2 regions of the Kineococcus rugosus genome follow, and region 2 is predicted to be linked to the other one. Evidence: riboswitches for the same ligand, from Rfam matches in the RefSeq annotation. Region 2 holds a riboswitch; the other holds the start of a gene.
What was found. Region 2 has a riboswitch for S-adenosylmethionine ahead of sfnG (dimethylsulfone monooxygenase SfnG). Riboswitches for the same ligand answer to the same signal wherever they lie in the genome.

Region 1: linked by a shared signal. The riboswitch ahead of ACRYM6_RS16860 (FAD/NAD(P)-binding protein) and the one ahead of sfnG (dimethylsulfone monooxygenase SfnG) in region 2 are both predicted to bind S-adenosylmethionine.

The regions. Positions count from the first base shown of each region.
Region 1 is NZ_JBJLSJ010000030.1:38,629-52,298, forward strand. It holds gene ACRYM6_RS16835 (aminotransferase class V-fold PLP-dependent enzyme) at 1-911, shown strand, start outside; gene ACRYM6_RS16840 (rhodanese-like domain-containing protein) at 982-1,353, shown strand; gene ACRYM6_RS16845 (LLM class flavin-dependent oxidoreductase) at 1,899-2,942, shown strand; gene ACRYM6_RS16850 (NtaA/DmoA family FMN-dependent monooxygenase) at 2,955-4,283, shown strand; gene ACRYM6_RS16855 (ATP-grasp domain-containing protein) at 4,351-5,361, opposite strand; SAM riboswitch class I at 5,488-5,582, shown strand; gene ACRYM6_RS16860 (FAD/NAD(P)-binding protein) at 5,758-7,794, shown strand; gene ACRYM6_RS16865 (amino acid ABC transporter permease) at 7,791-8,756, shown strand; gene ACRYM6_RS16870 (amino acid ABC transporter ATP-binding protein) at 8,753-9,532, shown strand; gene ACRYM6_RS16875 (ABC transporter substrate-binding protein) at 9,618-10,589, shown strand; gene ACRYM6_RS16880 (methyltransferase domain-containing protein) at 10,656-11,249, opposite strand; gene ACRYM6_RS16885 (PLP-dependent cysteine synthase family protein) at 11,246-12,673, opposite strand; gene ACRYM6_RS16890 (GNAT family N-acetyltransferase) at 12,728-13,222, opposite strand; gene ACRYM6_RS16895 (aminotransferase-like domain-containing protein) at 13,219-13,670, opposite strand, start outside.
Region 2 is NZ_JBJLSJ010000014.1:26,934-42,293, reverse strand. It holds gene ACRYM6_RS09935 (aldehyde dehydrogenase family protein) at 1-1,113, opposite strand, end outside; gene sucC (ADP-forming succinate--CoA ligase subunit beta) at 1,324-2,496, shown strand; gene sucD (succinate--CoA ligase subunit alpha) at 2,500-3,399, shown strand; gene ACRYM6_RS09920 (cell division protein PerM) at 3,539-4,828, shown strand; gene purN (phosphoribosylglycinamide formyltransferase) at 4,857-5,486, shown strand; gene purH (bifunctional phosphoribosylaminoimidazolecarboxamide formyltransferase/IMP cyclohydrolase) at 5,486-7,057, shown strand; gene ACRYM6_RS09905 (DUF3017 domain-containing protein) at 7,081-7,359, shown strand; SAM riboswitch class I at 7,467-7,553, shown strand; gene sfnG (dimethylsulfone monooxygenase SfnG) at 7,566-8,711, shown strand; gene ACRYM6_RS09895 (GAF domain-containing protein) at 8,722-9,849, opposite strand; gene ACRYM6_RS09890 (2,3-butanediol dehydrogenase) at 9,954-11,009, shown strand; gene idi (isopentenyl-diphosphate Delta-isomerase) at 11,140-11,670, shown strand; gene ACRYM6_RS09880 (AAA family ATPase) at 11,702-15,349, opposite strand.

The DNA.
Region 1 (13,670 bases), on a different contig from region 2:
TCCGCGGCGGGTCCGACGCGGAGGAGACCGCGAGCCTGCTGGAGGCCGAGCTGGCCACCGGGCGGTACGCGCTGCTGGCCGTCGCGGGGGCCTCCAACGTGACCGGCGAGGTGCTGCCGCTGCGCCGGCTGGCGCGGGCCGCGCACGCCGCCGGTGCCCGCATCGCCGTCGACGGCGCCCAGCTGCTGCCGCACCGCCGGGTCAGCCTCGCCGCCGACGACCCCGCCGACGACCTGGACTGGATCGCCCTGTCCGGCCACAAGCTGTACGCCCCCTTCGGGGCCGGCGCCCTGGTGGGCCGCCGCGACTGGCTGGACGCCGCCGAGCCCTACCTGGCCGGGGGCGGCGCCACCCTCGACGTGAGCCACGACGCGGTGCGCTGGGCGGACGGCCCGGACCGGCACGAGGCGGGCTCGCCCAACGTCGTCGGCGCGGTGGCGCTGGCCCAGGCGTGCGCGACGCTGGCGGCCCTGCCCACCGCGGCCCTGGAGTCCCACGAGGCCGCGCTGCGCGACCGGCTCGTGGAGGGCCTGGGCGCGCTGGAGGGCGTCGAGGTGGTGCGACCGCACCCGGCCGACGCCGTGGGGGTCGTGACCTTCACGGTCCCGGGTCGCCCGGTCTCGGAGGTCGCCGCGTACCTGTCGGCCGAGCACGGCATCGGCGTGCGCGACGGCCGGTTCTGCGCGCACCGGTTCGCGGACTCCCTGGGCCTGGTCGAGGGCGGGCTGCGCGCCTCGACCGGGGTGGGGACGAGCTCGGACGACGTGGACCGGCTCGTCGCGGCGGTCGGGCGCTTCCTGACCACCGGGCCGGAACTGCAGTACGGCGTCGTGGACGGCCACTGGGGTCCCCTGACGGACGCCCGGCCGGCTCCCGAGACCTTCCTCGGCCCGGTGCCCGAACCGCGCTGACCCGCCCGCGCGGCCGAACCCCGCTCACGCGACCGCGTGGACGTCCCGTGACCCACACCCCAGGAGTGACATGAGCCCGACCCCCTCGCCCGCAGCCCCCTCGGTGGACGCGCTGACCGCCGGGCGGGCCGTCGCCGGTGGCGCGCTGCTCGTCGACGTCCGCAGCGACGCCGGGCGCGCGGCCCACGGCGGACTGCCGCAGGCCGTCGTCGTCGCCACGACCGACGTCGGGCCGGCGTTCACCGTCGGTGGCCCCGGGGCCCTGCCACAGCTGACCGGACTGGACCAGGAGATCGTCGTGATCTGCGGTTCGACGGCCGGGTCGGGCCCGGTCGCCGCCGAGCTGCTCGCCGCGGGGTTCACGAACGTCGTGCAGGTCGACGGGGGCTTCCCCGCCTGGAAGGCCGCCGGGCTGGCGCCCGGGGAACCCGCGCAGGCCTGAGGTGACGAGCACCGCGGAGCACCGCGACCCCGCACCCACCCCGCACCGGGCGCGCCGACGGTGCACGATCCACCACCCCCGGCGGGGCGCCGGCGCCCGCCGCGTGGCGGGCCGGGCCTCAGGGCACGGGCTCGCTGTCGGGGCGGGGACCACCGCCGGCACCGCGGACGTCCCCGGACAGCAGCGCGTGGAGCTCGGCCTCGAACTCCGCCCAGCTCAGTTCACCGGGACCCGGTTCCGGTTCGGTGTCGACCGGGGACCAGGGGAACCCCCACTGACCGTGCCCGGCCAGCGCCAGACCCTCGACGACCGCGCCTCCGAAACTGGTTGCGGCAGCGCACAAACGCGTCCACACTCGATGTCCTCGCACCTCGCACCTCCGCTCTCGGGTGCCTCACTGTGACACACCCGCACCGATCCGCAAGGGCCTTCGCGAGGTTTCCGCCGCGAGGGTTCCCCGGTGCGGCGCCCACCGGCCGGGGACGGTGGGGGACGGCGCGCCCGACCCCCACCCCGTGACCCCTCCCCCCAGATCAGGAGCAGACATGCCCACCCCGTTCCACGTGTTCCTGGAGGTCGACGGCGGCGGGTGGCACCCGGCCGCCTGGCGCCGCTCCCGCACGACCCCCGACCAGGTGTTCTCCCCCGCCCGGCTCCGGGAGTTCGCCGTCACGGCCCAGGCCCAGGGCCTGACGGGGCTGACGTTCGAGGACAGCACCAGCACCAACCCCCGCAACCCCGTCGGGCACCTCGACGCCGTGCAGCGGGCGGCGTTCCTGGCCGGGACGACCGACGCGATCGGGTTGCTGCCGGTGGCCGCGACGACGTACGCCGAGCCGTTCCACCTCGCCGCGCAGATCGCCTCCCTCGACCACTCCAGCCACGGGCGGGCCGGCTGGGTCGCGACGACCTCACCGGCGCAGACCGCCCGGGCCGTGGACCTGCCCGTGCCCGCGGACCCGGCGGCCGAGCTCGCCGACGTCGTCCGCGCCGTGCGGGCGCTGTGGGACTCCTGGGAGGACGACGCGGTGATCCGCGACGTCGCCACGGGCCGCTACGTCGACCGCGACCGCCTGCACCACGTCGACGTCGTCGCGGACACGTTCTCCGTCAAGGGCCCGCTCACCGTCCCGCGGTCCCCGCAGGGCCAGTCGGTCGTCGCCGTCCACGAGCGCGACCTGACCGACCGGACCGCGGCCGACGTGGTGCTCAGCGGCGACGAGCGGGCCCGCCGCCGCGCGGGCGGCCCGCTCGTCGTGCTCGACGTCGAGTTCGCCCTGGACACCGAGGCCCACCCGGCGCCGGACCGCCTCGCGGCCCTCGACGCCGACGGCACCGCCCCGGACCTCGGCCGGATCCGCTGGGCGGGGTCGGGCGAAGGCCTGGCCCGGTACCTGGCCGGGCTGGCCGGCTCGGTGGACGGCGTCCGGCTGCACGCGGCCGTCCTCGACGAGGACCTGCGGGCGCTGCTGCGCACGACCCTGCCGGCGCTGCGCGTCGCCCGGCTGCTCCAGCCGCCGGTCGCCGGCGCGACGCTGCGCTCCACCCTGGGCCTGGCCCGACCCGTCAACCAGTTCGCCACGGCCTGAGGACGCCCCACGATGACCCACCCCACGACCGACCTGCGCTACCCCGACGCCGTCGTCCACTTCGGCGTGTTCTTCCAGGGCGTCAACCACAGCACGATCTGGTCGGACCCGCGCAGCGGTTCCCAGCTGCACCCCTCCACGTTCACCCAGCTGATCCAGACCGCCGAACGCGGCCTGTTCGACGCGTTCTTCCTGGGCGAGGGCCTGCGGTTGCGCGAGCAGCGCGGGAAGATCCACGACCTCGACATCGTGGGCCGCCCCGACGCGCTGACCGAGCTGGCGACGCTGGCGGGCCTCACGTCGCGCATCGGGCTGGTCGCGACGCAGAACACCACGTACAACGACCCCGCCGACCTCGCCCGCCGGCTGGCGTCGCTGGACGTGCTGTCCGGCGGACGTGCCGCGTGGAACGTCGTCACCACCGACAACGCCTGGACGGGCGCGAACTTCCGCCGCGGCGGGTACCTGGACCACGCCGACCGGTACGAGCGGGCCGAGCGGTTCGTGAACCTCGCCAAGGCCGTCTGGGACAGCTGGGACGGGACGGGTTTCACGCCGGTGACCTCCCGCGACCGGTTCTTCGACGTGGAGATCACCCCGACCGTCCCGCGCAGCCCGCAGCAGCACCCGGTCCTGTTCCAGGCGGGCGACTCCCCCGCGGGCCGCGACTTCGCGACCCGCACGGCCGACGTCATCTTCTCCCGGCACGGGACCCACCACGCCGACGCCCTGGAGTTCGCCGACGACATCCGCCGCCGCACGGTCGCCGCGGGCCGCCCCGAGGGCGACGTGCTGATCCTGCCCGGCACGCAGGTCGTCGTGGCCGACAACGAGGCCGAGGTCGAGGAGAAGGCCCGCTGGGTCCTGGAGCAGCAGGTCACCCCCGCGACCGCGCTGTCCCTGGTCGGGCAGGTGTGGGGCGAGGACCTGTCGGGCTACGACCCGGACGGCCCGCTGCCCGCGCACGACCCCGTCATCGAGGACATCGACGGCACCCGCGGCGCGCACCGCGCCGGCAGCAACGCCCGCGACCTCGCGCGGCAGTGGCGCGCGGTGGCCGAGGAGAACAAGTTCTCGCTGCGGGAACTGGTGCTGCACCACTCCTCCGAGCGCGGGTTCGCCGGGACGGCCTCCCAGCTCGCCGACGAGCTGACCTTCTGGGTCCGCTCGGGCGCCAGCGACGGGTTCAACATCACGCCGTACCTCGTGCCGTCCGGGCTGGACGACATCGTCGACCAGCTCGTGCCCGCCCTGCAGGACCGCGGGGCGTACCCGAGCGAGTACGTCGGCACGACGCTGCGCGAGCACCTGGGGCTGCGGCCGCCGCTGACGCGCCGCTGAGCCACCACGGACGTGCGGGCCCCCGGGACACCTTCCCGGGGGCCCGCACGCGGTGCGCGGCTCGCCGTCACCCCTGCCGGGCGGTCTCGTCCCGCAGCAGCTCGCCGAGGTACCGGGCGATCTCCCCAGGCCCCGAGCGCGGCGCGACGGCCTCCACGGCGGGGTTGTAGTTCGTGTTGGTGTTCACGTCGTACGTGACGGTGCGCCCGTCGGCGGTCTCGAGGAACTCGATGCCGGCGATCTCGATCCCCGCCTCGCGCAGCAGGTCCGCGTACCGCCTGATGAGCGGGGTGTCGGCCGTGACGTCCCCGCGCAGCGAGAACAGCCCCTGCGGGCCGTCCACGACGCACGCCTCGAGGGCCTGCCCCGAGGTCGGGACCTCGCACGCGTCGGCCGGGCACAGCTCGAAGCTTCCCGCCGAGGTGTCGACCCGCACCGCGTACACGAACTCCCCGCCGACGAACTCGGCGCGGGTGATGAACGGCTGCGCCGAGCGCAGGTACTCCTGCAGCAGGGTGATGCCGTCGGCCGGTTCCTCGAACTCCGGGGAGGCGACGTGCGCGTCGAACTCCTCGTGGGAGTCGAACCGGCGCACGCCCAGGCCCTTGCCGCCCTGGTTGTGCTTGGTGATGAACGGCACGTCGAGCTCCCGGGTCCGCCGCGACAGGTCGTCGCGGCCGAACACCGCGAGCGTGCGGGGCACGTCGAACCCGTGGCGGCGCAGCAGGGCGTGCTGGGCGACCTTGCTGACCTCCAGCTCCACGACCGGCGTGCCCCCCACGACGCGCCGCCCCCAGCCCTCCAGCCAGGCGAACACCGCGCGGGTGTACTCCTTGGTGCGCTCGTGGCCGCGGGTGTGCGCCGACGCGCTCAGCCGCGACCAGTACACGCCGGGCGCCGGTTCGGCGTCCAGGTCCAGGGAGCCGTCGGTCAGCAGCACCTCCTGGAACGGCACACCGGCGGTGCGGAACGCCGCCTCGAACGGCGGGAACCACTCGGGGTTCTCGTGGACGACGTGCACGCGCGGCTCGGTGCCGGTCGCGAAGGTCCAGCTGCGGGTGTCCTCGACGGTGGTCACGGGTTTCCTCCGGTGCTCGTGCGGGGCGTGCGACCAGGGTGCCACCCCGGCCCCGGGGCGCCGCCCGGAACCCCGGGGGACCGCGGGTGCTTGGTGTTCGGCCGGGTCGTGGGCTACTTTCGAGGTCGTCCATCCAGAGCGGCCGAGAGACCTGGCTCACCGACGTCGCAGCAACCCCCCGATCCGTCGGGCGAGGGTGCTTCCGCCAGGACCGATGGGAGTCGCAGCATGAGCGGTCGCACCGCACCGGGGAACCTCCTCGTCCGGCGCCGTCACGTCGACCTGGGACGGCTGAGCTCGGCGGTCTGTGCGGGGGTCTGACCCCCCGTCCGTCGCGGCGACGCCCGCGGACGTCCACTGCGCCGGTCCCCCGGTGCGGCCCCCCGGAGACCCCTCGTGCCTGGTACGACCCGCCCCACCCCCCGCTCCCTCGGCATCGTCGGTGCCGGTCCCCGCACGCTGGTCCTGCTGCAGCGCCTCGGCGCGCGGTGGACCGCAGCCGGTGACGAGCGCCCCCTGGACGTCCACGTGGTGGACCCCTTCGACTCCGGCGCCGGCCGCGTCTGGCGGGAGGCCCAGGACCCGCTGCTGTGGATGAACTCGCGGGCCGCCGACATCAGCGTGCTGCCCGACGCCTCCGTGACCGGGCTGACCGGGCCCGTCCAGCACGGTCCCGGCCTGGCGGAGTGGGTCACGCAGCACCGCGCCGACCTCGTGCTCGACGCGGCCGCCGCCGGGGACGACCTGCTGCGCGAGGAGGTCCTGCGCCACGAACCCGGGTCGTTCACCTCACGCCGGCTGGCCAGCCGCTACTTCGCCGACGCCTGGCACCGGACCCTGGCCGGGCTGCCCGCCGGGGTGCGGGTCCACCGCCACGCGCGGACGGTCCTCGACCTCACCGACGACCCCGCCGACGGCAGCCAGCACCTGCACCTGGCCGGGCTGGAGGGCACCCTGCGGGTCGACGCCGTGCTGCTGGTGCAGGGCCACCTCGACGTCCGGCCGGGGCCCCGCGAGCGCCGGGTCGAGGCGTTCGCCCGCACGCACGGGCTGGCCTACGTCCGTCCCGGCTACACCAGCGACCAGGACCTCGACGTGCTGCGGCCGGGCGTCGACGTCGTCGTGGTGGGCATGGGCCTGGCCTTCGTGGACCTGGTGGTGCGGCTGACCGAGGGGCGCGGAGGGCGGTTCACCGAGAACCCCGACGGGAGCCTGGAGTACCGGCGCAGCGGACGCGAACCGCGGCTGCACGTGGGGTCGCGGCGCGGGGTGCCGTACCGCGCGAAGATCGGGTACGCCACGCCCACCGACCTGGGGCTGCCGCGCTACTACTCGGCGCGGGCCGTCGAGGCCCAGCACGGCGACGCCCCCCTGGACCTGCGGGTCGACCTGTGGCCGCTGATCGCCAAGGAGCTGGCGGGCGCGCACTACCGCGAGCTGTTCCGCACCCACCCCGGTCGCACGGCGCTGGCGGCCGCGGAGTTCGACGCCCGCTTCTCCCGCGCCGCGTGGGGGTCGGCGGAGGTCGACGAACTGGTCGAGCGGGCCGTGCCGGACCCGGCCGACCGGTTCGACCCGGCCGACCTGGACCGCCCCCTCGACACCTGGTGGGGGACGTCCGGGGACGAGGTGCACGAGCGGGTCCTGCGCCACCTCGAGGACGACCGCGCCCGGCGCAGCGACCCGCGCCACTCCCCCGACGGCGCCGTCGTCGCCGCGCTGCTGTCCGCGTACGTGGTGACGGCCGGGTTGCACGCGGCGGGCCGGCTGAACGCCCGCTCGGCGGCGGTCGACGTGGACGGCTGGTGGCACGGGTTCTTCAGCTACGTGGCGAGCGGGCCGCCGCCGCAGCGGGTGCGGCAACTGTCGGCGCTGGCGCGGGCGGGGGTGCTGCGGTTCCTGGGGGCCGGGCTGAACGTCGTCGCCGACCCGGAGGCCGGCGCGTTCACCGCGACCTCCGACAGCGGCCCGCACGAGGTGCGGGCCGGGGCCCTGGTCGAGGCCCGGTTGCCCGTCCCGGACCTGGAGTGGACCTCCGACGTGCTGCTGACGCGGCTGCGCGAACGCGGTGAGGTCCGGGCCCACGAGATCTCCGACGGCGGGACCCGGCTGTCGAACGGCCGGCTCGTCGTGGACCCCCGAGGGCGGCTGGTCCGCGGGGACGGCTCACCCCACCCGCGGCGGTTCGCCACCGGCGCCTGGGTCTCCGGGGAGGGCGCGGCGCCCGCGTTCGCCCGGCCGGGCACCGACGCGGAGCTGTTCCGGCGGGCCGACCGGCTGGCCGGCGACCTCCTGCGGGCCGGGTCGTCCACGGTCCCGGCCGCCCGTGCCGACACCCCCGCCGACACCCCCGCCGACACCCCCGCCGACACCCCCGCCGACACCCCCGCCGACACCCCCGCCGTGTCCGACCTGCCGGGAGAACGACGATGAGCGGGACGACGCGCACCGGCCCCGCCCCCCGCACCGCACTGGTGGCCGGGGCACCCGCGGCCGCGGTGAAGGTCCTGCCCGCCCGGCACCCGTGGCGGTGGGTGGCGACCGCGGTGGTCGCCGTCCTGGCGGCGATGGCGGTCAACGCCCTCGTCACCAATCCCGCCTGGGAGTGGCCGACGGTCGCGGAGTTCTTGTTCTCCGCGACGATCCTGAAGTCGATGTGGCTGACGGTGAAGCTCACGATCGTCGGCACCGCGATCGGCTTGATCCTGGGAACCGTCCTGGCGCTCATGCGGATGGCGCACAACCCGCTGCTGAAGGCCGTCAGCTTCAGCTACATCAGCGTGTTCCGGTCGGTCCCGCTGATCCTGCAGCTGCTGTTCTGGTTCAACCTGGCGATCCTGTACGAGCGCATCGGCTTCGGCGTCCCCTTCGGTCCGCAGTTCTGGTCCTTCGGCACCCAGGACCTCATCGGGCCGCTCACCGCGGCGTTCCTCGGTCTCGGGCTGCACCAGGCCGCGTACTTCGCCGAGATCGTCCGCTCGGGGTTCCTGGCGATCGACCCGGGCCAGCGGGAAGCGGCGGCGGCGCTGGGGATCCCGCAGGGCCGGCAGTTCTGGAGGATTCAGCTCCCGCAGGCGCTGCGCATCATCGTCCCGACGACGGGCAACGAGATCATCGGCCTGCTCAAGGGGACCTCGGTCGTCTACGTCATGGCGCTGCCCGAGCTCTTCTACCAGGTCCAGGTCGTCTACTCCCGCACCGGCCGCGTGATCCCGCTCCTGCTGGTCGCGGCCGTCTGGTACTTCGTGCTGACCACCGTCCTGTCGACCGGGCAGTGGTTCGTGGAGCGGTACTACGGCCGGGGCAGCTCCCGCAGTCACGACGAGCTGCCGCTGGTGAAGGTTCTCCGCACCCTGCGCACCGCCCGCGCCCGTCGTCTTGAGGTCACCCGGTGAGCGCCCCCACCCTGGCCCGGCCGGTCGTCCGCCTCGAAGGCGTCCACAAGCGGTTCGGCGCTCTGGAGGTCCTGCGCGGGGTCGACCTGTCGGTCGCCGCCGGCACCGTCACCGTCGTGCTGGGGGCGTCCGGCTCGGGCAAGTCGACGCTGCTGCGCACCATCAACCACCTCGAGAAGGTCGACGCAGGCGTCGTCGAGGTCAACGGCGAGCTCATCGGCTACGAGCGGGCCGGGAAGCACCTGCGCGAGCTGCACGAGCGGAAGGTCCTGCGCCAGCGGTCGAACATCGGGTTCGTGTTCCAGCACTTCAACCTCTTCCCGCACCTGACGGTGCTGGAGAACGTCGTCGAGGCCCCCGTGTCGGCGCAGCGCCGCCGACGCCCCGAGGTCGAGGTGGAGGCCCGCGCCCTGCTGGAGCGGGTGGGCCTGGCCGACAAGGCCGGGGAGTACCCCCGCCGCCTGTCCGGCGGGCAGCAGCAGCGCGTCGCCATCGCCCGGGCGCTGGCCCTGAAACCGTCTCTGGTCCTGTTCGACGAACCGACCTCGGCGCTGGACCCCGAACTCGTCGGCGAGGTGCTGGACGTGATCCGGGACCTCGCCGCCTCCGGCACGACCATGGTGGTCGTCACGCACGAGATCGGTTTCGCCCGCGAGGTCGCCGACCGCGTGCTGTTCATGCACGAGGGCGTCGTCCTGGAGGAGGGCACCCCCACCCAGGTCTTCGACCACCCGCGGCACGAGCGCACCCGCTCGTTCCTCGCGAAGGTCCTCTGAACCACCGCACCCCCTGACGGTCCGGCGCTCCGCCGGACCGCGACGTCGGCCTGCCCCGGGCAGGCCCGAGCACGAGGAGAACCCCTTGATCAGCCGACGTACCTGGCTCCTGTCGCTGGCCGCCACCCCCCTGGTGGTGTCCGCGTGCGCGTCGGGCAGCGCCGACCCCGCGACGGCTCCCGCCGCCGGCAGCAGCAGCGGCTCGGGGGTCGACACCAGCCCCGAGCAGGGCGGACGCGTCACCGTCGACGCGGTGCCGGAGATCGCCGCGAAGGTGCCGCAGGCGATCCGGGACCGCGGGACGCTGGTCATCGGCACCACCGGCAACGGCAACCCGCCGCTGAGCTTCCGCGCCGACGACGACGAGACCGTCATCGGCATCGAACCCGACATCGCCCTGCTCGTCGCCGGTGTCCTGGGCCTGGAACCCGACATCCAGGCCACCAGCTGGGAGAACCTGTTCCTGTCGATGGACTCCGGGCAGTACGACGTGGGGTTCTCGAACATCACCGTCACCGAGGAGCGCAAGGAGAAGTACGACTTCGCGTCCTACCGCGTCGACACCCTGGCCTGGGAGGTCGCGAAGGACTCCGACATCACCGCGATCGCCGGCCCGGAGGACATCGCCGGCCTGACCGTCTCGGTCGGTTCGGGCACCAACCAGGAGAAGGTCCTGCTGGACTGGAACGCGCAGAACGAGGCGGCCGGGCGGGAGGAGGCGACCATCCAGTACTACCAGCAGGCCTCTGACACGTACCTGGCGCTCGCCTCCGGCCGCATCGAGGCCAACTTCGGGCCGAACCCGACGGCCGCGTACCACGCGCAGGTCTCCGGGGACACGAAGATCGTCGGCACCGTCCCCGGCGGCGGGACCATCCAGGCCGAGATCGCGGCGACGACGAAGAAGGACAACGGCCTCGTGCAGGCCCTGGCCGACGCGCTGAACCACCTCATCGGCAGCGGCGCGTACGCCGAGACCCTCGAACGCTGGAACCTGGCGAACGAGGCCGTGACGACGTCGGCGATCAACCCGCCCGGGTTGCCGAAGACCGACTGACCGCGGCAGCACGACGGCCCGCCCACCCCGCGACGGGGTGGGCGGGCCGTGGTGCGCGCGGGTGGGTCAGTCCGCGCGCCGCGCGAGGAGGTGCCAGTGGGTCACTCCGCCCACCTCGTCGACGACGTCCCCGCCCACGGGCAGCAGCTCGCACCCGCTGGCCAGCAGCGCCCCCTGCACGAGGTCGCGGTCCAGCCGCAGCAGGCCGGCCCGCGCGGGCGCACCGGCGGGGGCCAGCAGCGAGATCGCGCCCCCGGCGTGCACGGACGAGGTGAGCGCGGCGACGTCGGCGACGACCTGCGCCAGGGTGCCGCGCGCGGGCAGGACGTCGTGGCACAGGACGAGGTCGAAGGACCCCGAGCCCCCGGCGCGGTGGTGGGTGATCGCGGCGAGGGCGGCGATGTCGTCCAGGTCCGCGTCGACCGTGCGGACCCGGTGCGCGACACCGGCTCCCGCGGCGCGTTCCTGCGCGGCGGCCAGGGCCCGCCCGGAGGGGTCGAGGACGGTCACGTCGTGACCCAGCCGGGCCAGGTCGACGGCGTCGCGGCCGTCGCCCCCGCCCGCGTCGAGGACCCGCAGCGGCGCGGGCCCGAGCCCGGCCAGGACGGGGCCCACCACGTCGGTCACCAGGGCCCGGCGCGACCGGGTGCCGGTCCTCACGGGCCGTCCTCGGGGGTGCGCCCCTGGTCCAGCCGGGCCCGCCGGACCCAGCCGGCGACGCGGCCGTCGACCAGGACCCAGGCGGCGGGGAACTCCCCCAGCGCGGTCCACGCCTCGTCGGCGCCCTGACCGACGCCCACGTGCGGCAGCGGCGCGTCGGCGACCTCGCGCAGCGGGACGTGCGCGAGGTCGGGATCGTCGCGGACGAGGTGGCGCAGGCCCGCCAGGGTCGCGGCCCCCACGACGTCGCCCAGGGGGAGCGGGCGGCGGGTGTCGCGGCGGGGCAGGACGACGGCCAGCGGGGTGCGGCCCAGGGCGCCCTGCCCGGCGGCCAGCTCGGCGGCCCGCCCGACGGTCAGGTCGGCGGCCAGCGAGATGGGTCCCGGAGCGTCCAGGGCTCCCGCCGGCAGCAGGTCGCGCACCGGGCGCTCGACCCCTCCTTCCAGGAACCCGTTGCGGCGCAGCCAGGTGTCGTTGAGATTCTTGGACGAGGGGGAGCGCCCGGGGTCGGGCAGCAGCACCACGACGACGTCGTGGGGGCCCAGCCCCTCCGCTTCGCGCAGCGCGACGGCGACCGCGCCGGCCGCCGACCCGCCGACGAGCAGCCCCTCCTCGCGGGCCAGCCGGCGACCGGTCAGCAGCGCGTCCCGGTCCTCGACCGGGACGACCGCGTCGAGGACGCCGGGGCGCACGGCCCGGGAGCTGGCGTCACCGCCGGAGCACGTCGAGCTCACCGGGTCGACCCCGACGACGCGGACGCGGCCACCGCTGACGGACTTCAGGAACTCCCCGGCACCGGAGATCGTCCCGCCGGTCCCCACCCCGGCGACGAAGGTGCTCAGGCGCCCCTGCGTCTGCGCCCAGATCTCGGGACCGGTGGTCTCCCGGTGCGCGGCGGGGTCGTCCGGGTCGTCGTCCGGGTGGGCCAGCCACCCGCCGGGGATCTCCGCGGCCAGGCGGACGGCCGTGTGGTGGACGTGCCGCGGGTCGTCGCGCGGGACGCCGCCCGGCACGACGACGACCTCGGCGCCGTAGGCGCGCAGGACGGCGATCTCCTCCGCGCTGGTCCCGTCGGGGACGACCACGACGACGGGGTGGCCGAGCTGGGCGCCGACGACGGCCAGCCCGACGCCGGTGTTCCCGCTGGTCCCCTCGACGATCGTCCCGCCGGGCGGCAGGGACCCGTCGGCCCGGGCGCGGCGGACCGTCCAGAGGGCGGCGCGGTCCTCGACGCTGCCGCCGGGGTTGTTCTGCTCGAGCTTGACGTAGACGGCGGCCTGGAGGTGAGACGCGGTGCGGCGCAGACGGATCAGCGGGGTGGAACCGATGGCGTCCAGGACGGACTCGTGGACGGGACCGGCGGCGGCGCCCAGGTCCAGGTCGCGGGTGGTCCCGGTGATCGGCAGCCGTTCGAGGGTGCTCACGGTGCGGCCTTTCGGTGGAGGAGCAGGTGCGGGCCCGGGGGCGCGGCGGTGTTCTCAGTCGAAGTGCCTGCCGTAGCAGCGGCTGTGCCCGACGCGGTCGTACGGGGGGTAGGCGGGGACCGGTTCCCAGCCTTGGCGCTCGTACAGGGCCATCGCCTCGGGCTGGCGGTCGCCGGTCTGCAGCAGCAGCCGGTCCACGCCCAGGGCCCGGGCGGACTCCTCGACGCGGCGCAGCGCCTGGGCCGCTAGCCCTCGGCGGCGGTGCGCGGGGGCGACGAAGACGCGTTTGACCTCCCACCGCACGGGTTCGCCCTCGACGGCGAGCCGGCGCAGGCTGGCCGTCGCGGCCGGTTCGCCGCCGGCCAGGGCCAGCCACGCCACCTCGACCTCGGCGGCGGAGGGGGGCGGGGGGAAGGAGCGCGGGCTCGCGCCGGGGCGGGCGTAGCGCGGGCCGATCTCGGCGTCCATGAGGTCGCGCAGGCCCGCCACGCGCGGGTCGTCCCAGCCCGTGGCCTCCCAGGTGACGACGGGCAGCGCCTGGACGGTCACCGCCGGGCCAGCGGGGAGGCGAAGGCGACCACGACGCGGTGCACGGCCTCCCGCAGCTCCTGCGGCGTGAGGTCGGAGAACCCCCAGCGGAACCGGTCGGTGAACTCGCGCGGGCCCACGGGGCTGAAGTAGCGCCCCAGCGGGAAGTCGACGGCGTTCTGCCGGGCCGCGTCCAACGCCTTCTCCAGGTCGACGGCGGGGTCGACCACGCGACCCCACACGAAGATCCCGCCCTCGGCCGCGGGGACCTCCACCACGCCCGCGAGTTCGGCCGACACCGCGGCCAGCAGCGCGTCGTGCCGTTCGCGCAGGACCGACCGGCTGTGCCGCAACGCGTCGGCCAGCGCACCGGGGCCGGCCAGGAAGCGGTGGACGGCACGCTGGACGACGAGCGAGGTGTGCTGGTCGGAGTCCCGGCGGGCGTCCAGCACGGCCCCGGCCAGCCACC
Region 2 (15,360 bases):
CTCCTGCGGGGAGGAGTAGCCGACGACGAGGCCGGCCGGGCCGAACGCCTCGACGTGCAGGGTCCGCGGGTTCGCCAGCACGTCGGCCGCCGACGCCGTCAGGACCTGCGCCGCGACCCCCTCGGCGGAGGCCGGCCCGGTCGCCGCGACGCCCACGCCCGGCTGCTCCCGCAGCTCCCGCGCGGACTCCTCGTACCCCCGCGCGATCGCCGGGTTCAGCATCGGCCCCGGGACGGGCAGGTCCACCGCGGCGGTGAACGCCGCGGCGTCGGGGACCAGGACGACGCCGGGGTTGGTGCAGAACTGCCCCGACCCCAGCGTGAGGGAGCCCACCCAGCCGTCGGCGATCGCGGTGCCGCGCTCGGCCCACGCCGCCGGGGTGACGACGACGGGGTTCACGCTGCCCAGCTCGCCGTGGAAGGGGATCGGGTCCGGCCGCGCGGCGGCCACGTCGAAGAGCGCGCGCCCCCCGCGCAGCGACCCGGTGAACCCGGCGGCGCGGACCCGCGGGTCGCGCAGCGCCGCGAGCGAGGCCTCGACCCCCTCGACCAGCGCGAACGCCCCCGCGGGCAGCCCCGCGCCGGTCAGGGCGCCGGTGACGAGGCGGGCCGTGAGCCGCGACAGCTGCGGGTGGCCCGGGTGCGCCTTGACGACGACGGGGCAGCCCGCGGCCAGGGCCGAGGCGGAGTCGCCGCCCAGGACGCTGAACGCGAAGGGGAAGTTGCTCGCCGCGAACACCAGGACCGGCCCGATCGGGACGACCGTGCGGCGCAGGTCCGGGCGCGGGCCGGTGCCCCAGCCGGGGTCGGCCGGGTCGACGCGCGCCGGCACCAGGGAGCCGTCGCGCAGGCCGGCGGCGAACAGCCGGGCCTGGAAGGCGGTGCGGGTCAGCTCGCCCTCCAGCCGGGCGACGGGCAGGTGCGTCTCGGCCGCGGCGAGCGCCACGAGCTCGGCGCGGGCGCCCTCCAGGGCGTCGGCGGCGGCCTCCAGGGCCGCAGCGCGGTCGGTGGGGGAGGTCCGCGCCAGCGGCCGGCGCGCGGCGTGCGCGGCGGCCAGGACGGCCTCGAGGTCAGCGGCGGTGGTGCCCGTGGCGGTGTCCGCGGTGGTCTGCATGGTGGCTGCATCCTCGCCCCGCCCCTCGCGGTCGGCGAGCCGGTGTGACCTGCGTCTCCACACCTGCGCGAGAGACGATCGCCGCGCGGGTCTAGTGTCGGGAAGGCCCGGTGCCGGCCGACGTGGACGCCCGACCAGCGAACCTGGACTGGTGCCCACCCGGTACTGACAGTCACTTCCGACCGAGGACGAGGAAGACGAGGAACACTGGTGGACCTCTTCGAGTACCAGGCGCGCGACCTGTTCGCGGCGCACGGCGTACCGGTGCTGGACGGCCGCGTCGCGACCACCCCCGAGGAGGCCCAGGCGGCCGCCGAGGCCATGGGTGGCGGGACCGTCGTCGTCAAGGCGCAGGTCAAGGTGGGCGGCCGCGGCAAGGCCGGCGGCGTCAAGCTCGCCCACAGCCCCGCCGAGGCGGCCGAGAAGGCCGGGGAGATCCTCGGCATGGACATCAAGGGACACACCGTCCACCAGGTGATGGTCGCCGAGGGCGCGAAGATCGCCGAGGAGTTCTACTTCTCGGTCCTGCTCGACCGGTCCAACCGCACCTACCTGGCGATGGCCAGCGTCGAGGGCGGCATGGAGATCGAGCAGCTCGCCGTGGAGCGCCCCGAGGCCCTGGCCCGCGTCGCCGTCGACGCCCTCACCGGCATCGACGCCGCGAAGGCCACCGAGATCGCGCAGGCCGCGGGCTTCCCCGCCGACCTGCAGCCGCAGGTGGCCGAGGTCTTCCAGAAGCTGTGGACGGTGTTCACCGCCGAGGACGCGACCCTCGTCGAGGTCAACCCGCTGGTGCGCACCGAGGACGGTGCCGTCGTCGCCCTCGACGGCAAGGTGACGCTGGACGAGAACGCCGAGTTCCGCCACGCCGAGCACGCCGAGCTCGCCGACGCCGCCTCGGCCGACCCGCTCGAGGCCAAGGCGAAGGCGCTGAACCTCAACTACGTCAAGCTCGACGGCCAGGTCGGCATCATCGGCAACGGCGCGGGCCTGGTCATGTCGACCCTCGACGTCGTCGCCTACGCGGGGGAGAAGCACGGCGGCACCAAGCCCGCGAACTTCCTCGACATCGGCGGCGGCGCGTCCGCGCAGGTCATGGCGAACGGCCTCGACGTCATCCTCAACGACCCGCAGGTCAAGAGCGTGTTCGTCAACGTCTTCGGCGGCATCACCGCCTGCGACGAGGTCGCCAAGGGCATCGTGTCCGCCCTCGGCATCCTCGGCGACGAGGCGACCAAGCCGCTCGTCGTGCGCCTGGACGGCAACAACGTCGAGGAGGGTCGCGCGATCCTCGCCGAGGCGGACCACCCGCTCGTCACGGTCGTCGACACCATGGACGGCGCGGCCGACAAGGCCGCCGAACTGGCGAACGTGGGGGCCTGAACCGTGTCGATCTTCATCAACTCCGACTCCAAGGTCCTCGTGCAGGGGATGACCGGGTCCGAGGGGCGCAAGCACACCCAGCGGATGCTGGCCTCCGGCACGAACATCGTCGGCGGCGTCACGCCCGGCAAGGGCGGGCAGAGCGTCGACTTCACCGCCGCCGACGGCTCGCCCGTCGCGGTCCCGGTGTTCTCCTCCGTCGGTGAGGCCCGCGAGGCCACCGGCGCCGACGTCTCCGTGATCTTCGTCCCGGCGAAGTTCACCAAGGGCGCCGTCGTCGAGGCCATCGAGGCGGCCACCCCGCTCGTCGTCGTCATCACCGAGGGCGTCCCGGTCCACGACACCGCCGAGTTCTACGCCCTCGCCGCGAAGTCCGGCACGACCCGCCTCGTCGGCCCCAACTGCCCGGGCCTCATCAGTCCCGGCCAGTCCAACGTCGGGATCATCCCCGCCGACATCACGCAGTCCGGCCGCATCGGCCTGGTCTCGAAGTCGGGGACCCTGACCTACCAGATGATGTACGAGCTGCGGGACATCGGCTTCTCCTCGGCCGTCGGCATCGGCGGGGACCCGGTCATCGGGACCACCCACATCGACGCGCTCCAGGCGTTCCAGGACGACCCCGACACCGACGTCATCGTGATGATCGGTGAGATCGGCGGCGACGCCGAGGAACGCGCCGCGAAGTTCATCGAGGCCAACGTCACCAAGCCCGTCGTCGGCTACGTCGCCGGGTTCACCGCCCCCGAGGGCAAGACGATGGGCCACGCCGGCGCCATCGTGTCCGGTTCGGCCGGCACCGCGCAGGCCAAGAAGGACGCCCTCGAGGCGGCCGGGGTGAAGGTCGGCAAGACGCCGTCGGAGACCGCGAAGCTGGCCCGGGAGATCTTCCAGGCCCTCTGAGCCCCGCCCCCGCGCCGCCCCGCGGCGCAGCACCGGACGCCCCCGCCGACCCCGTCGGCGGGGGCGTCCGCGCGAAAACCCGCCCCCGCACGCGCGTCGCGCGCGACCCGCGGCGCCGGGGCGGGGGACCATCGCAGGGATGTCCACCGCCGGTAGCCGCCCCACCGCCCGCCCCCGCCCGACCGGCCGCGACCCGCGCCGGCCCCGCACCCTGCCCGACCCCGGGCCGCTGCTCGGCGCGGCCGTGCGGGCGGTGCTGTCCCTGCTCGTCCCGGTCCTGCTGCTGTGCATCGTCGGCTGGATCGCCTCGGTGCGCTCCACGTCGTCGCTGGCGGCGGTCGCCCGCGTCGGCGCGGACCTGTGGCTGCTCGCCCACGGCGCCGACGTCGCGATCGTCGGCGGCACCCTCGGGGTCGCCCCCCTGGGGGTGACGCTGCTGGCCGGGCTCTCGGCCCGGCGGGCGGTGCGGATGTGGCTCGCCGACCAGGCCGAGTCCGAGCGCCCGGCGCCGTTCGGGCCCGCCCTGGGGATGTTCACCGCCGCGTACGGCCTCCTGACCCTGCTCGTCGCGCTGGTCGCGCGCAGCGGCGTCGGGGCCGCCTCCCCGGCAAGCGCGCTGCTCGGGGGGTGCCTCGTGGGGGGCCTGGGCGCCCTGGCCGCGCTGTGGCCGCTGCGCCCGGCGACGCCGGCGGCCGTCCCCGCCTGGCTGGCGGCGGCCTGGCGCCCGGCGGCCGCCGCGGTCCTCGGGCTCGCCGCCGTCGGCTCCCTCGTCGTGGCGGCCGCGCTGCTCCACGGCCGCGACGACGTCCTCGCGCTGCACCGGGCTCTGACCCCGGGCCTGGTCGGCGGGGCGCTGCTCACCCTCGCGCAGGCGCTGCTGCTGCCCACCCTCGCCGTGTGGGGGGTGGCCTGGACGAGCGGGACGGGCTTCGCCGTGGGCACCGGGACCTCCGTGGCCCCCGGCGGGACGTCGCTGGACGTGCTGCCGACCGTCCCCGTCCTGGGCGCGCTGCCCGCGCCCGGGGCCACCCCGGCGCTGGCGTGGGCCGCCGTCGCCGCGCCCGTCCTCGTCGGCGCGCTCGCCCAGGTGCTGGCCGCCCGCCGCGGCCGCCGGGTCGAGGGGCTGCTGCACCGCTGCGCCACCGCGCTGGTCCAGGGCGCGCTGACCGGCGCCGGGGTCGCGCTGCTGTCCGCCCTGGCCTCCGGCGCCCTCGGGCACGGCCGGCTCGGGCAGGTCGGCCCGGACGCGCTGCTGACCGGGGCCGTCGTCGCCGGCGAGGTCGCCGCCGGCGCCGTCCTCGCGGTCCTGCTGGGCCGGGCGTGGCGCGCCTGGCGCGGGGCGGAACTGGTGATCGACCTGCCCGGGGCCGCCGCCGGCGCCCCCGGGACCCCGCGCAAGCTCCTCGGCGACGACCGCCCCACCCCCTGACGGGGCCGCCGGACCGCCCCGCGGCGCGTTGCGGCGCGGACCGCCCCGGCGACTAGAGTCTGCCCACGTGTCCGCACGTGTGGTCGTCCTCGCCTCCGGATCCGGTTCGACCCTGCAGGCCCTGCTCGACGCCGACGACCCGCAGTGGCGCGTCGTCGCCGTCGGTTCCGACAAGCCGGGGGTGACCGCGCTGGAGCGGGCCGCCGCCGCCGGGGTCGAGACCTTCACCGTCAGCCCCGCCGACTTCGCCGACCGCCCCGCCTGGGACGCCGCGCTCGCCGCCGAGGTCGCCCGCCGCGACCCCGACCTCGTCGTCCTCGCCGGGTTCATGCGCATCCTCGGCGCCCCCGTGGTCGACGCCTTCGCCGGCCGCCTGGTCAACACCCACCCCGCCCTCCTGCCCTCCTTCCCCGGGGCCCACGGCGTCCGCGACGCCCTGGCCCACGGCGTGAAGGTCACCGGCTGCACCGTGCACCTCGTCGACGCCGGCGTCGACACCGGCCCGATCCTCGACCAGGTCGCCGTGCGCGTCCTGGACGACGACGACGAGGCCTCCCTGCACGAGCGCATCAAGACCCGCGAGCGCGAACTGCTCGTCGACGTCGTCGGGCGACTGGCCCGCGCGACCCCCCACCCCGAGAGGACGGCACCCCGCTGATGGACCCCCAGGTCACGAAGGTCCCCGTGAAGCGCGCGCTGGTCAGCGTCTACGACAAGACCGGCCTGGAGGAGCTCGCCCGGGGGCTGCACGCGGCCGGTGTCGCCCTCGTCTCCACCGGGTCCACCGCGACCCGCATCGCCGCCGCGGGCGTGCCCGTGACCCCCGTCGAGGAGCTCACCGGGTTCCCCGAGTGCCTCGACGGCCGCGTCAAGACCCTGCACCCGCGGGTCCACGCCGGGATCCTCGCCGACCGCCGCCTGCCCGACCACGTCCGCCAGCTCGCCGAGCTCGACGTCGAGCCCTTCGACCTCGTCGTCGTGAACCTCTACCCGTTCGCCGCGACCGTCGCCTCCGGCGCCGGGTACGACGAGGTCGTCGAGCAGATCGACATCGGCGGCCCCTCCATGGTCCGCGCCGCCGCGAAGAACCACCCCAGCGTGGCCGTCGTCGTCGACCCCGCGAAGTACGCCGACGTCCTCGCCGCCGTCGCCGACGGCGGGTTCGACCTCACCGCCCGCAAGCGGCTCGCCGCCGCCGCGTTCGCGCACACCGCCGCCTACGACACCGCCGTGGCGTCCTGGTTCGCCGAGCAGACCCTCGACGACGCCGACCGGGGCTGGCCCGCGGTCGCCGGGGTCGCCCTGGAGCGCACCGACGTCCTGCGCTACGGCGAGAACCCGCACCAGCAGGCCGCCGTCTACGTCGACCCGACGTCCGCGCCGGGCATCGCGCAGGCCGTGCAGCTGCACGGCAAGGCCATGTCCTACAACAACTACGTCGACGCCGACGCCGCCCTGCGCGCCGCGCACGACTTCGACGCGCCGGCCGTCGCCGTCATCAAGCACGCCAACCCGTGCGGCGTCGCCACCGGCACCGACGTCGCCGACGCGCACGCCAAGGCCCACGCCTGCGACCCCGTCTCCGCCTTCGGCGGCGTCATCGCCGCCAACCGCGTCGTGACCGCCGCCATGGCCGCCCAGGTCGCCGACGTGTTCACCGAGGTCGTCATCGCCCCCGGCTTCGACGACGACGCGCTGGAGGTCCTGCGGGCCAAGAAGAACATCCGCCTGCTGCAGCTGCCCGAGGGCTACTCCCGGCAGGCCCGGGAGTGGCGCCACGTCTCCGGTGGCGTCCTCGTCCAGGACCTCGATGCCGTCGACGCCGAGGGCGACGCCCCCGCGAACTGGACGCTCGCGGCCGGTCAGGCGGCCTCCCCGGAGGTCCTGGCCGACCTCGAGTTCGCCTGGCGCGCGGTCCGCTCGGTGCGCTCCAACGCGATCCTGCTCGCCAAGGACGGCGCCTCCGTCGGCGTCGGCATGGGCCAGGTCAACCGCGTCGACTCCTGCAAGTTGGCCGTCGAGCGCGCCGGCGCGGACCGGGCCACCGGCTCGGTCGCCGCGTCCGACGCGTTCTTCCCCTTCGCCGACGGGGCGCAGATCCTCCTCGACGCCGGGGTCCGGGCGATCGTGCAGCCGGGCGGTTCCATCCGCGACGCCGAGGTCGTCGAGGCCGCCGAGAAGGCCGGCGTCACGATGTACTTCACCGGCGCGCGCCACTTCGCGCACTGAGACCCGCCGGTAGCGTCGGCACCGTGACCACCGAGCGCGTCCCGACCCCGGGCAACGCCGTCCTGCTGACGCTCGTCGGCGGGATCGTCCTCGCGCTGGTGCTGACGCTGCTGGCCGGCCCCACCCCGGGCGGGGTGCTGCTCGGGGCGGACCTGGCCGTCGCCGCCGTCCTGCGGCTGGTGCTGCCGGTGCGGGTCGCGGGGGCGCTCGCGGTCCGCTCGCGCGGGCTGGACGTCGCGATCCTCGTCGTCCTGGCGGTCTCGTGCCTGGTGCTGGCCGGCGTGGTGCCGACCCCCGTCTGAACGCCCCGTCCGAACGCCCCGCCCGAACGCCGACGCCCCTCCCGGTCACCGGGAGCGGCGTCGGCGTTCCCCGGCGCGCCGGCCCGTCACCGGGGTAGGGTGCACCGATCCCATCCAGAGCGGCGGAGAGACCTGGCTCGACGATGCCGCAGCAACCCCCCCCTGGGGGGTGCTACCGCCAGGACCGATGGAGGAGCGGCCGCGTCATGTCCCTGCACGAGCCCCTGAAGTTCGCCTACTGGGTCCCCAACGTCTCCGGCGGGCTGGTCGTCTCGACGATCGAGCAGCGCACCAGCCACGAGCCCGCCTACAACGTCGAGGTGGCCCGCGCCGCCGAGCGCGTCGGGTTCGAGTACGCCCTCACCCAGGTGCGCTACCTCGCCTCCTACGGGGCCGACGCCCAGCACGAGTCGACGTCGTTCTCCCTGGCCCTGCTGCTGGCGACCGAGCGGCTGAAGGTCATCGCCGCGGTCCACCCGTTCTTCTGGCACCCGGGGGTCCTGGCGAAGTTCGCCGCGACCGCCCAGGAGCTCACCGGCAACCGCCTCGCGCTGAACGTGGTGTCCGGCTGGTTCAAGGACGAGGCGACGCAGCTCGGGGTCACCTGGCACGAGCACGACGACCGCTACAAGCAGTCCGAGGAGTTCATCGAACTGCTGCGCGGGGTGTGGAGCCAGGACGGCTACAGCCAGTCCGGGGAGTTCTTCAACGCCACCGACATCACCTTCCGCCCGCAGCCCACGGCCGCGCCCGAGGTGTTCCAGGGCGGGAACTCCACCGCCGCGCAGGCCATGGCGGGCCGTGTCTCGGACTGGTACTTCATGAACGGCAAGTCGATCGCGGACGCCGCCGCCGGGGTGCGGGAGGTCAGCGCGCTGGCCGCCGCGAACGGCCGGTCGGTGCGGTTCGGGCTGAACGGGTTCGCCCTGGTGCGCGACACCCGCGAGGAGGCCGAGGCCGTCCTGGAGGAGATCATCGCCAAGGCCGACCGCGCCAAGGTCGAGGGGTTCGGCGCCGCGGTGCAGGAGGCCGGGAACTCCACCCGCGACGGCAAGGGCATGTGGGCCGACAGCGGGTTCCGCGACCTCGTCCAGTACAACGACGGGTTCCGGACCGGGCTGGTCGGCACCCCCGACGAGGTGGCGCGCCGCGTCCTGGCGTACCGGCTCGTCGGCGTCGACCTGCTGCTGCTGGGTTTCCTGCACGTCAAGGAGGAGGTCGAGGCGTTCGGGGAGCTCGTCATCCCCCGGGTGCGCGAGCTCGAGGCCCGGCTGGTGGCGGGGGAGGACCTGGGGCTGGGGGCCGAGCTCGACGACGCCGTCGCCGCCGCGACGGCCCCCGTCCCCGTCTGAGCGGTGGGGTTCAGCGCTCCCCGACCGGGACGGTGAGCCGGTAGGGACGTGACGCCAGGACCGGGCCGAGCAGCCGTCGCAGGCGGGACAGCTCGGCCCGGGCCGACACCGCGCGGGCACCGTCCCCGAACAGCCGCTGCGCCACCTGCGCCGCGGACAGCCCCCGCGGGCTGGCCGCGAGCAGCTCCACGAGCTGCCGGTGCCGGGGGGACAGCGGCACCTCGACCGTCCTCGACGGCGAGCACCACCGGACGCCGGTCCCGGTCAGCTCGAGGCGGGCGGGGACGTGCGCGGGGTCCGGCGCGCGCAGCAGCCAGCCCCCCGGGACCTCCTCGGCGGTGTAGCGCCCCACCCCGGGGACGACCGCGCGACCGTCGCGGACCGTGACCGGGGAACCGGCCGACGCGCCCCCGACGACGCACCCGTCCCGGGCCACGACGAGCACGCCGGGACCGGTGAGGGCGGCCAGCGGCCGGTGCCGGCGCTCGTGCAGCGCCGCGATCTCCAGCTCGGCGACCCGCGCGGTCGCCGCGACGAGCGACAGGGTCCCCGGGTGGACGGTCGCGGCCGGACCGGAGAGGTCCACGACGCCCAGCACGCGGCCCGCCGGGTCGTGCACGGGAGCCGCGGCGCACGTCCACGGCTGGTGCGTCTCGGCGTAGTGCTCGGCCGCGAACACGTGGACCGGGGCGTCCACGACGAGGGCCGTGCCGATGGCGTTCGTGCCGACGGAGTCCTCCGTCCACACCGAGCCCTCCGTGAAACCCAGCGCGTCGGCGCGGCGGCGGGCGGCGGGCGAGCCCTGCCGCCACAGCACCGCACCACCGGCGTCGGCGACCACGACGACCTGGCCCACGGCGTCCGCCGCGGCCCGCAGGTGCGCCCGCACCGCCGGCAGCGCGTCGACGAGCGCGGTGCCCGCGCGCCGCTCCCGCAGCCCCGCCCCGTCGAGGTACCGGCCCGGGACGCCGCCGGAGGGGTCGAGGTCGCTGCGCCGCACGCGCTCCCACGACGCGGCGATCACCGGGCGGACGTCCGCGGGCCGGCGCCGCGACCCCAGCACCGCCTCCCGGGTGCGCCGCAACCGGCGCGCCAGTTCCCGGGGATCCTGCCCGGCACCCACGGCCGGCTCACCCATCTGCACCGCAACCCCCTGCAACCCTCGACCGCAGCGTACGCGGGAGGTGGCATGGGGCGTCCGCGAACCGTCGCCGACAACCGATCACGGAGGTGGCCCCAGCCATGAAGGCAGCACGTTTCCACGGGCGGAAGGACATCCGCGTCGAGGACGTCCCCGAACCCGGGGTGCGCCCGGGGACGGTGAAGATCGACGTCGCCTGGAGCGGCATCTGCGGGACCGACCTGCACGAGTACCTCGAGGGCCCGATCTTCGTGCCGCACCCCGGGCACCCCCACCCGCTGACCGGTGAGGAACCGCCGGTCACCCTCGGCCACGAGTTCTCGGGCACGGTCTCCGAGATCGGTGAGGGGGTCGAGGGGTTCTCCGTCGGCGACGCCGTCGTCGTCGAGCCGTTCTTCGTCTGCGGCCGGTGCGCCCCGTGCCGCGCGGGGAACTACAACGTCTGCGTCGACATGGGTTTCATCGGCCTGGCCGGCGGTGGCGGCGGCCTGGCCGAGAAGGTGGTCGTGGACGCGCGGTGGGTCCACGCCGTCGGTGACGTCCCCCTCGACCAGGCCGCGCTCATCGAACCGCTCTCCGTCGCCCACCACGCCGTCGCCCGCAGCGGCGCGCAGGCCGGTGACGTCGCCGTCGTCGGCGGCGCGGGCCCCATCGGCCTGCTCGTGGCCGCCGTGCTCAAGGGCCTGGGGGTCACCACCGTCCTGGTCGAGCTCACGCGGGCCCGCAAGGAGAAGGCGCTGTCCACCGGTGTCGCCGACCACGTCCTCGACCCCTCGCGCGACGACGTGAAGGCCCGCGTCCTGGAACTCACCGGGGGCGTGGGCGCCGACACCGCGTTCGAGTGCGCCGGGGTGGACCCCGTCCTGGACCTGTGCCTGGACGTCGTCAAACCCGTCTCGGTCGTGGTGAACGTGTCGATCTGGGGCCACCCGGCCACCGTCGACATGACCAAGCTCGTCAACAAGGAGATCGACCTGCGGGGCATCATCGGCTACCGCCGCGACCACCCCGAGACGATCGAGCTGGTCCGCTCGGGCCGGATCGACCTCGCGCCGTTCATCACCGGCCGCATCGCGCTGGACGACCTCGTCGAGCAGGGTTTCACCACCCTCGTGGAGCACAAGGACACCGCGGTCAAGATCATCGTCCACCCGTGAGACCGGGGGGCGCCGGGCGCGGGCCCGCCCCGGCGCCCCCGGGCCCGGATCACCGCGGCGCGGGGTGTCGCCGACGGCGTGTCGGCGTTCCTCGCGCGCGACCGCTCCGGGGACCGCTTACCTTCTGGGGGTGACCCTCGCGCCTGCCGACCCGACCGTGGAACTCGTCGTGCTCCTGACCGACGACGGGACCCCGTGCGGGACCGCGCCGAAAGCCGACGTGCACCACACCAGCACCCCCCTGCACCTGGCGTTCTCCTGCTGGATCCTCGACGAGCGGGGGCGGACGCTGCTGACCCGCCGGGCCGCGTCGAAGCGCACCTGGCCGGGGGTGTGGACGAACTCGTTCTGCGGGCACCCCGGTCCGGGGGAGGAACCGGCCGACGCGGTCGTGCGGCGCTCGGTGCAGGAACTGGGCGCGCAGGTCGTGGACGTCGCGCCGCTGCTGCCGACGTTCCGCTACCGCGCCGTCATGGACGACGGGACGGTCGAGAACGAGGTCTGCCCGGTGTTCACCGCGCGCCTGGCCGGTGAGCTGGCCCTGGACCCCGACGAGGTGGACGCCTACCGCTGGGTCGGGCTGGACGAGCTGCGGGCCGAGGTCGCGGCCGACCCCTCGCCGTTCAGCCCGTGGATGCTCCTGCAGCTGCAGGGGTTCTGACCCACCCCCACCCGGCCCCGGCCGGCCGGCCTCAGCCGGTCTCGCCCAGGTCGTGCGCGGCGAGGTAGTCCCGGACCAGCTGCTCGCTCACCCGGCCGCGGTCGGCGACGGCCCGCCCCTGGTCCCGCGCCCACGCCCGCACCAGCTGCGGGTCGACCCCCGGGCGCGCCCGCCGGTCCGGGCCCGGCGCGGGCGCCGCGGCGGCCGGCACCGCCCCCGGGGCGGGCAGCCGCGTCACGGTCACCGCCGCCCCCGCGGCGGCCAGGTCCGCGGCCTGCCCGGCCACGTCGGCGTGGTGGGTCAGCAGCACCACCTGCACGTCGCGGGCGATCTCGGCCAGCGCCGACAGCGCCGCCCGCGTGCGGACCTCGTCGAAGGTCATCAGCACGTCGTCCAGGACCACCGGCAGCGGGCCCTGCCCCGACGCCACGAGCGCGCGGTGCTGGGCGGTCACCGCCGCCAGCCGCAGCGCCAGGAAGACCTGGTCGGCGGTGCCCTCGCTCAGCGCGTCGGCCCCCTCCAGCAGCTCCCCGTCCGCCCGGCGGACCGCCAGCCGCCGGACCCCGCCGTCGTCGAGGGCCACCAGACCGGTCCAGCGCCCCCCGGTCAGCAGCGTCAGCACCTCACCGGCCTCGGCGAGCAGCGGGTTGGCGCGGGTGGCGGAGAACTCCTCCAGCTGGCGGCGCAGCACGGTGCGCTGCAGGTCCACCACGACGTAGCGCTCGGTGTCGGCCTGCAACCCGGCCAGCGCCTCGGCGCGCCGGGCGGCCAGCACGTTGGCGTCGGCGCCCCCGGTCAGCCGCTCCAGCTCCACCTCGGCCCGGGTGACGTCCTGACGGGCCCGCGCCCACACCTCGTGGGCCTGCTCGTCCGCGAGCGCCGCCTCCTCGTCGTCGGTGCGCAGGTCGGCGTCGGTGCGCGCGCCGACCTCCCCGACCAGCCGCGCGAGGTCCTCGACGGTGCCCACCTCCGCCGCCAGGTCGGCGGTCTCGGCGCGCTCGGCGTCCCGCAGGTCCAGCAGCTCGCGGCTGCCGCGGGCGCGCGCGGCGAGCGCGGGGAGGTCCTCGCCCCCGGCCAGCAGGGCGGTCAGCCGCTCCTGCGCCCGCTCCCGCCGGGCCCGTTCGGTCGCGGTGGACGCCGCGACCTCCTGCGCCCGCCGCTCCAGCTCCGCGGCGGTGCGCTCGTCGGCCCGGCTGCGGCGCAACCGGTCCGCCAGCGTCGTCAGGGCCACCTCCACCTGCTCCGGGCGCCCCGCGCCGCACGGGGTGCCCAGGCGCGCGGCCAGCGCGACCACCTCGGCGGCGAAGGCGGCCACCCGTTCCTCCCGGGCCCGGGCCCGGTCCTGGTCGCGCCGGGCGGCGGCGACGGCTTCGGCGGCGGTCTCGAGCACCCGGGCCCGCGCGGTCCACCCCGCCGGTCCCAGGTCGGCCGGCAACCCGGCCGCCCCGGCTGCGGCCCGGAAGGCCCGCTCGGCCCGCTCGGCGTCCTGCAGGTGCCGCTCGTGCCGCTGCGCGGCGACCTGCGCGGCGCGGTCGCGGTCGGCGTCCAGGGCCCGCTGCACCGACGCGGCCTCGGCCGCGGCGATCACCGCGCGCGCGGTCTCCAGCGCCACGTCGAGCCCGGCCTGCACGTCGGTGCCGGCCGGCCCGCCGGCGGGTTCGCCGCAGCGGGCGAGCACCGCGGCGAGGGCGTCGAGCTGGGCCCGGACCTCGGTCCCCAGCTCCTGCGCCCGCTGCTCCCAGGCGTCGGCCGCGGCGCTCTCGGCGCCCAGCCGGTCCAGGGCCCCCAGCACCTGCGCCGGGTCGCCGTCGGGGACCCGCAGGCCGACGGCGGTGAACGACGCCGCGTACGCCGCGCGCGCCCGGTCGGCGTCCTCGTGCGCGGCCCGCGCCTGCGCGGCGGCGGCCGCGGCCGCCGCGGCGGCCCGGTCGGCGCCGCGGCGCAGCTCCCGCAACCGCGCCGCCGCCTCGGCGTGGTCCAGCAGCGCGTCGGCGGCCGCGTCGGCGCGGGCCACCGCGTCCAGCAGCGCGGGCCCGTCGACCGGCGCGCCGGCGCGCAGCGGCTCCAGCAGCGCGTCGCGGGCCGCGCGGGTCACCCGCAGCGCCTCCTCGTCCGCGCCGCCGACGCCGCGCTCGGCGTCGGCGAGCTCGTCCGCCACCGCCCGCGCCGCCGCCGCGCAGCGCTCGTGCTCGGCCTCGGCGCGCGCCCGCTCCTCCTCGGCCGCGGCCAGGGTCGCGTGCACGGCCCGGACCGTGCCGGGGTCGAGGGAGGGCGGGGCGCCGGCCGCCGCGCCGGGGTCGGTGGCCCCGGCCGCCACGGCCTCGGCGCGCGCCGCGGCCCGCCGCTCGTCGCGCGCGGCCAGCGCCGCGCGCCGTTCCCGGGCCGCCGAGCCGTCCCGGTCGGCGGCGGCCACCACGGCCCGCAGGGCGGCGACGTCCTCGTCGGCGACCTCCCGCAGCGGGTCGCGCCCCGCGGCGGCCTCCCGGGCCCGGTCGAGCTCGGCCGCCGAGCGGGCCGCGTCGGCCGCCGCCGCGGTGTGGGCGTCGGCCAGCTGCGACAGGTCGGCGGCCCGGTCGGCGGGGACCTGCAGCCGGGCGGTGAGCGCGGGCACGACGTCGGCGACCGGCCCGTCGGGCACCGGCTCCAAGGTCTGCAGCGCCTGCCGGGCGGTGTGCAGCGCGTCCTCGGCGCTCGCACGGGCCCGCACGGCCTCGGCGGTGTCCTCCGCGCGGGCCTGGCGCGCCTCCAGCAGCGCGTCGACCTCGGCGCCCGCGGCCAGGACGTCCTCCTCGACCGTGCAGCGGGTGCGCTCCTCGGCCAGGGCCCGGGCCCGGTCGGCCAGGTCGGCCAGGGCGGCCCCGGCCCGGGCCAGCTCGGCGGCCGCCTCGTCGTGGGCGCTCACGTCGGCCGCGGTGAGGGCCCCGCCGGCCGCGACGAGGTCCGCGGTCGCCGTCGCGACCTGCTCGCGGGTGCGCAGCAGCGCCCGCACGCGGGGAGCCAGCCGCAGCCGTCGCGCCGCCTCCTCGCGCCCGGCGCGCACGCTGCGCAGCCGCGCCTGCGCGCGGTCGGCGTCCGCGCGCGCGGCCTCGGCGGCGGCGCGGGCCGCCTCCACCTGCCCGGCGCGGGTCGCGGTGCCCTCCAGCTGCTCGTCCAGCTGCTGGACGAGGGCGACGCCGTCCTTGACCGCCGACCGGCCCCGCGGGCGCCACAGCCGCTCCGCCTCGGCCTCCAGGGCGGCCAGCAGCTCCTGCGCGCCGCTGCCGTGGTGGGCGCTGAAGACCAGGCCGGCCAGGTCGCCGCCGCCGCGCAGCACCTGCCGCCCGCCGTCGCGCAGCCGCTCGTGGTCCAGGCCCAGCCGGCTCGTCCACGCCCGGCGGTCCCACCCGTCCTCGGCCCACGGCGCGGCGACCGGCTCGTCGTCCTCCAGCAGGCCCCGCGAGGACCGGACCAGGTCGCGGCCCCCGCCGTCGTCGCCGGACCCCCAGCGGGCGCCCACCCGCAGCCGGGCCCGGGCGTGGACGAAGGCGTAGCGGGGGCTCTTCTCGAAGCCCCACAGCAGGTCCGCGACGGCGCCCAGCAGGGTCGACTTGCCGGACTCGTTGGCGCCCACCACGACCGTGAGGCCGTCGCCGAGCTCGATCGCGGCGGACTCGAACGCGCCGTAGGGCGCCAGCGTCACCCTGCGCAGCA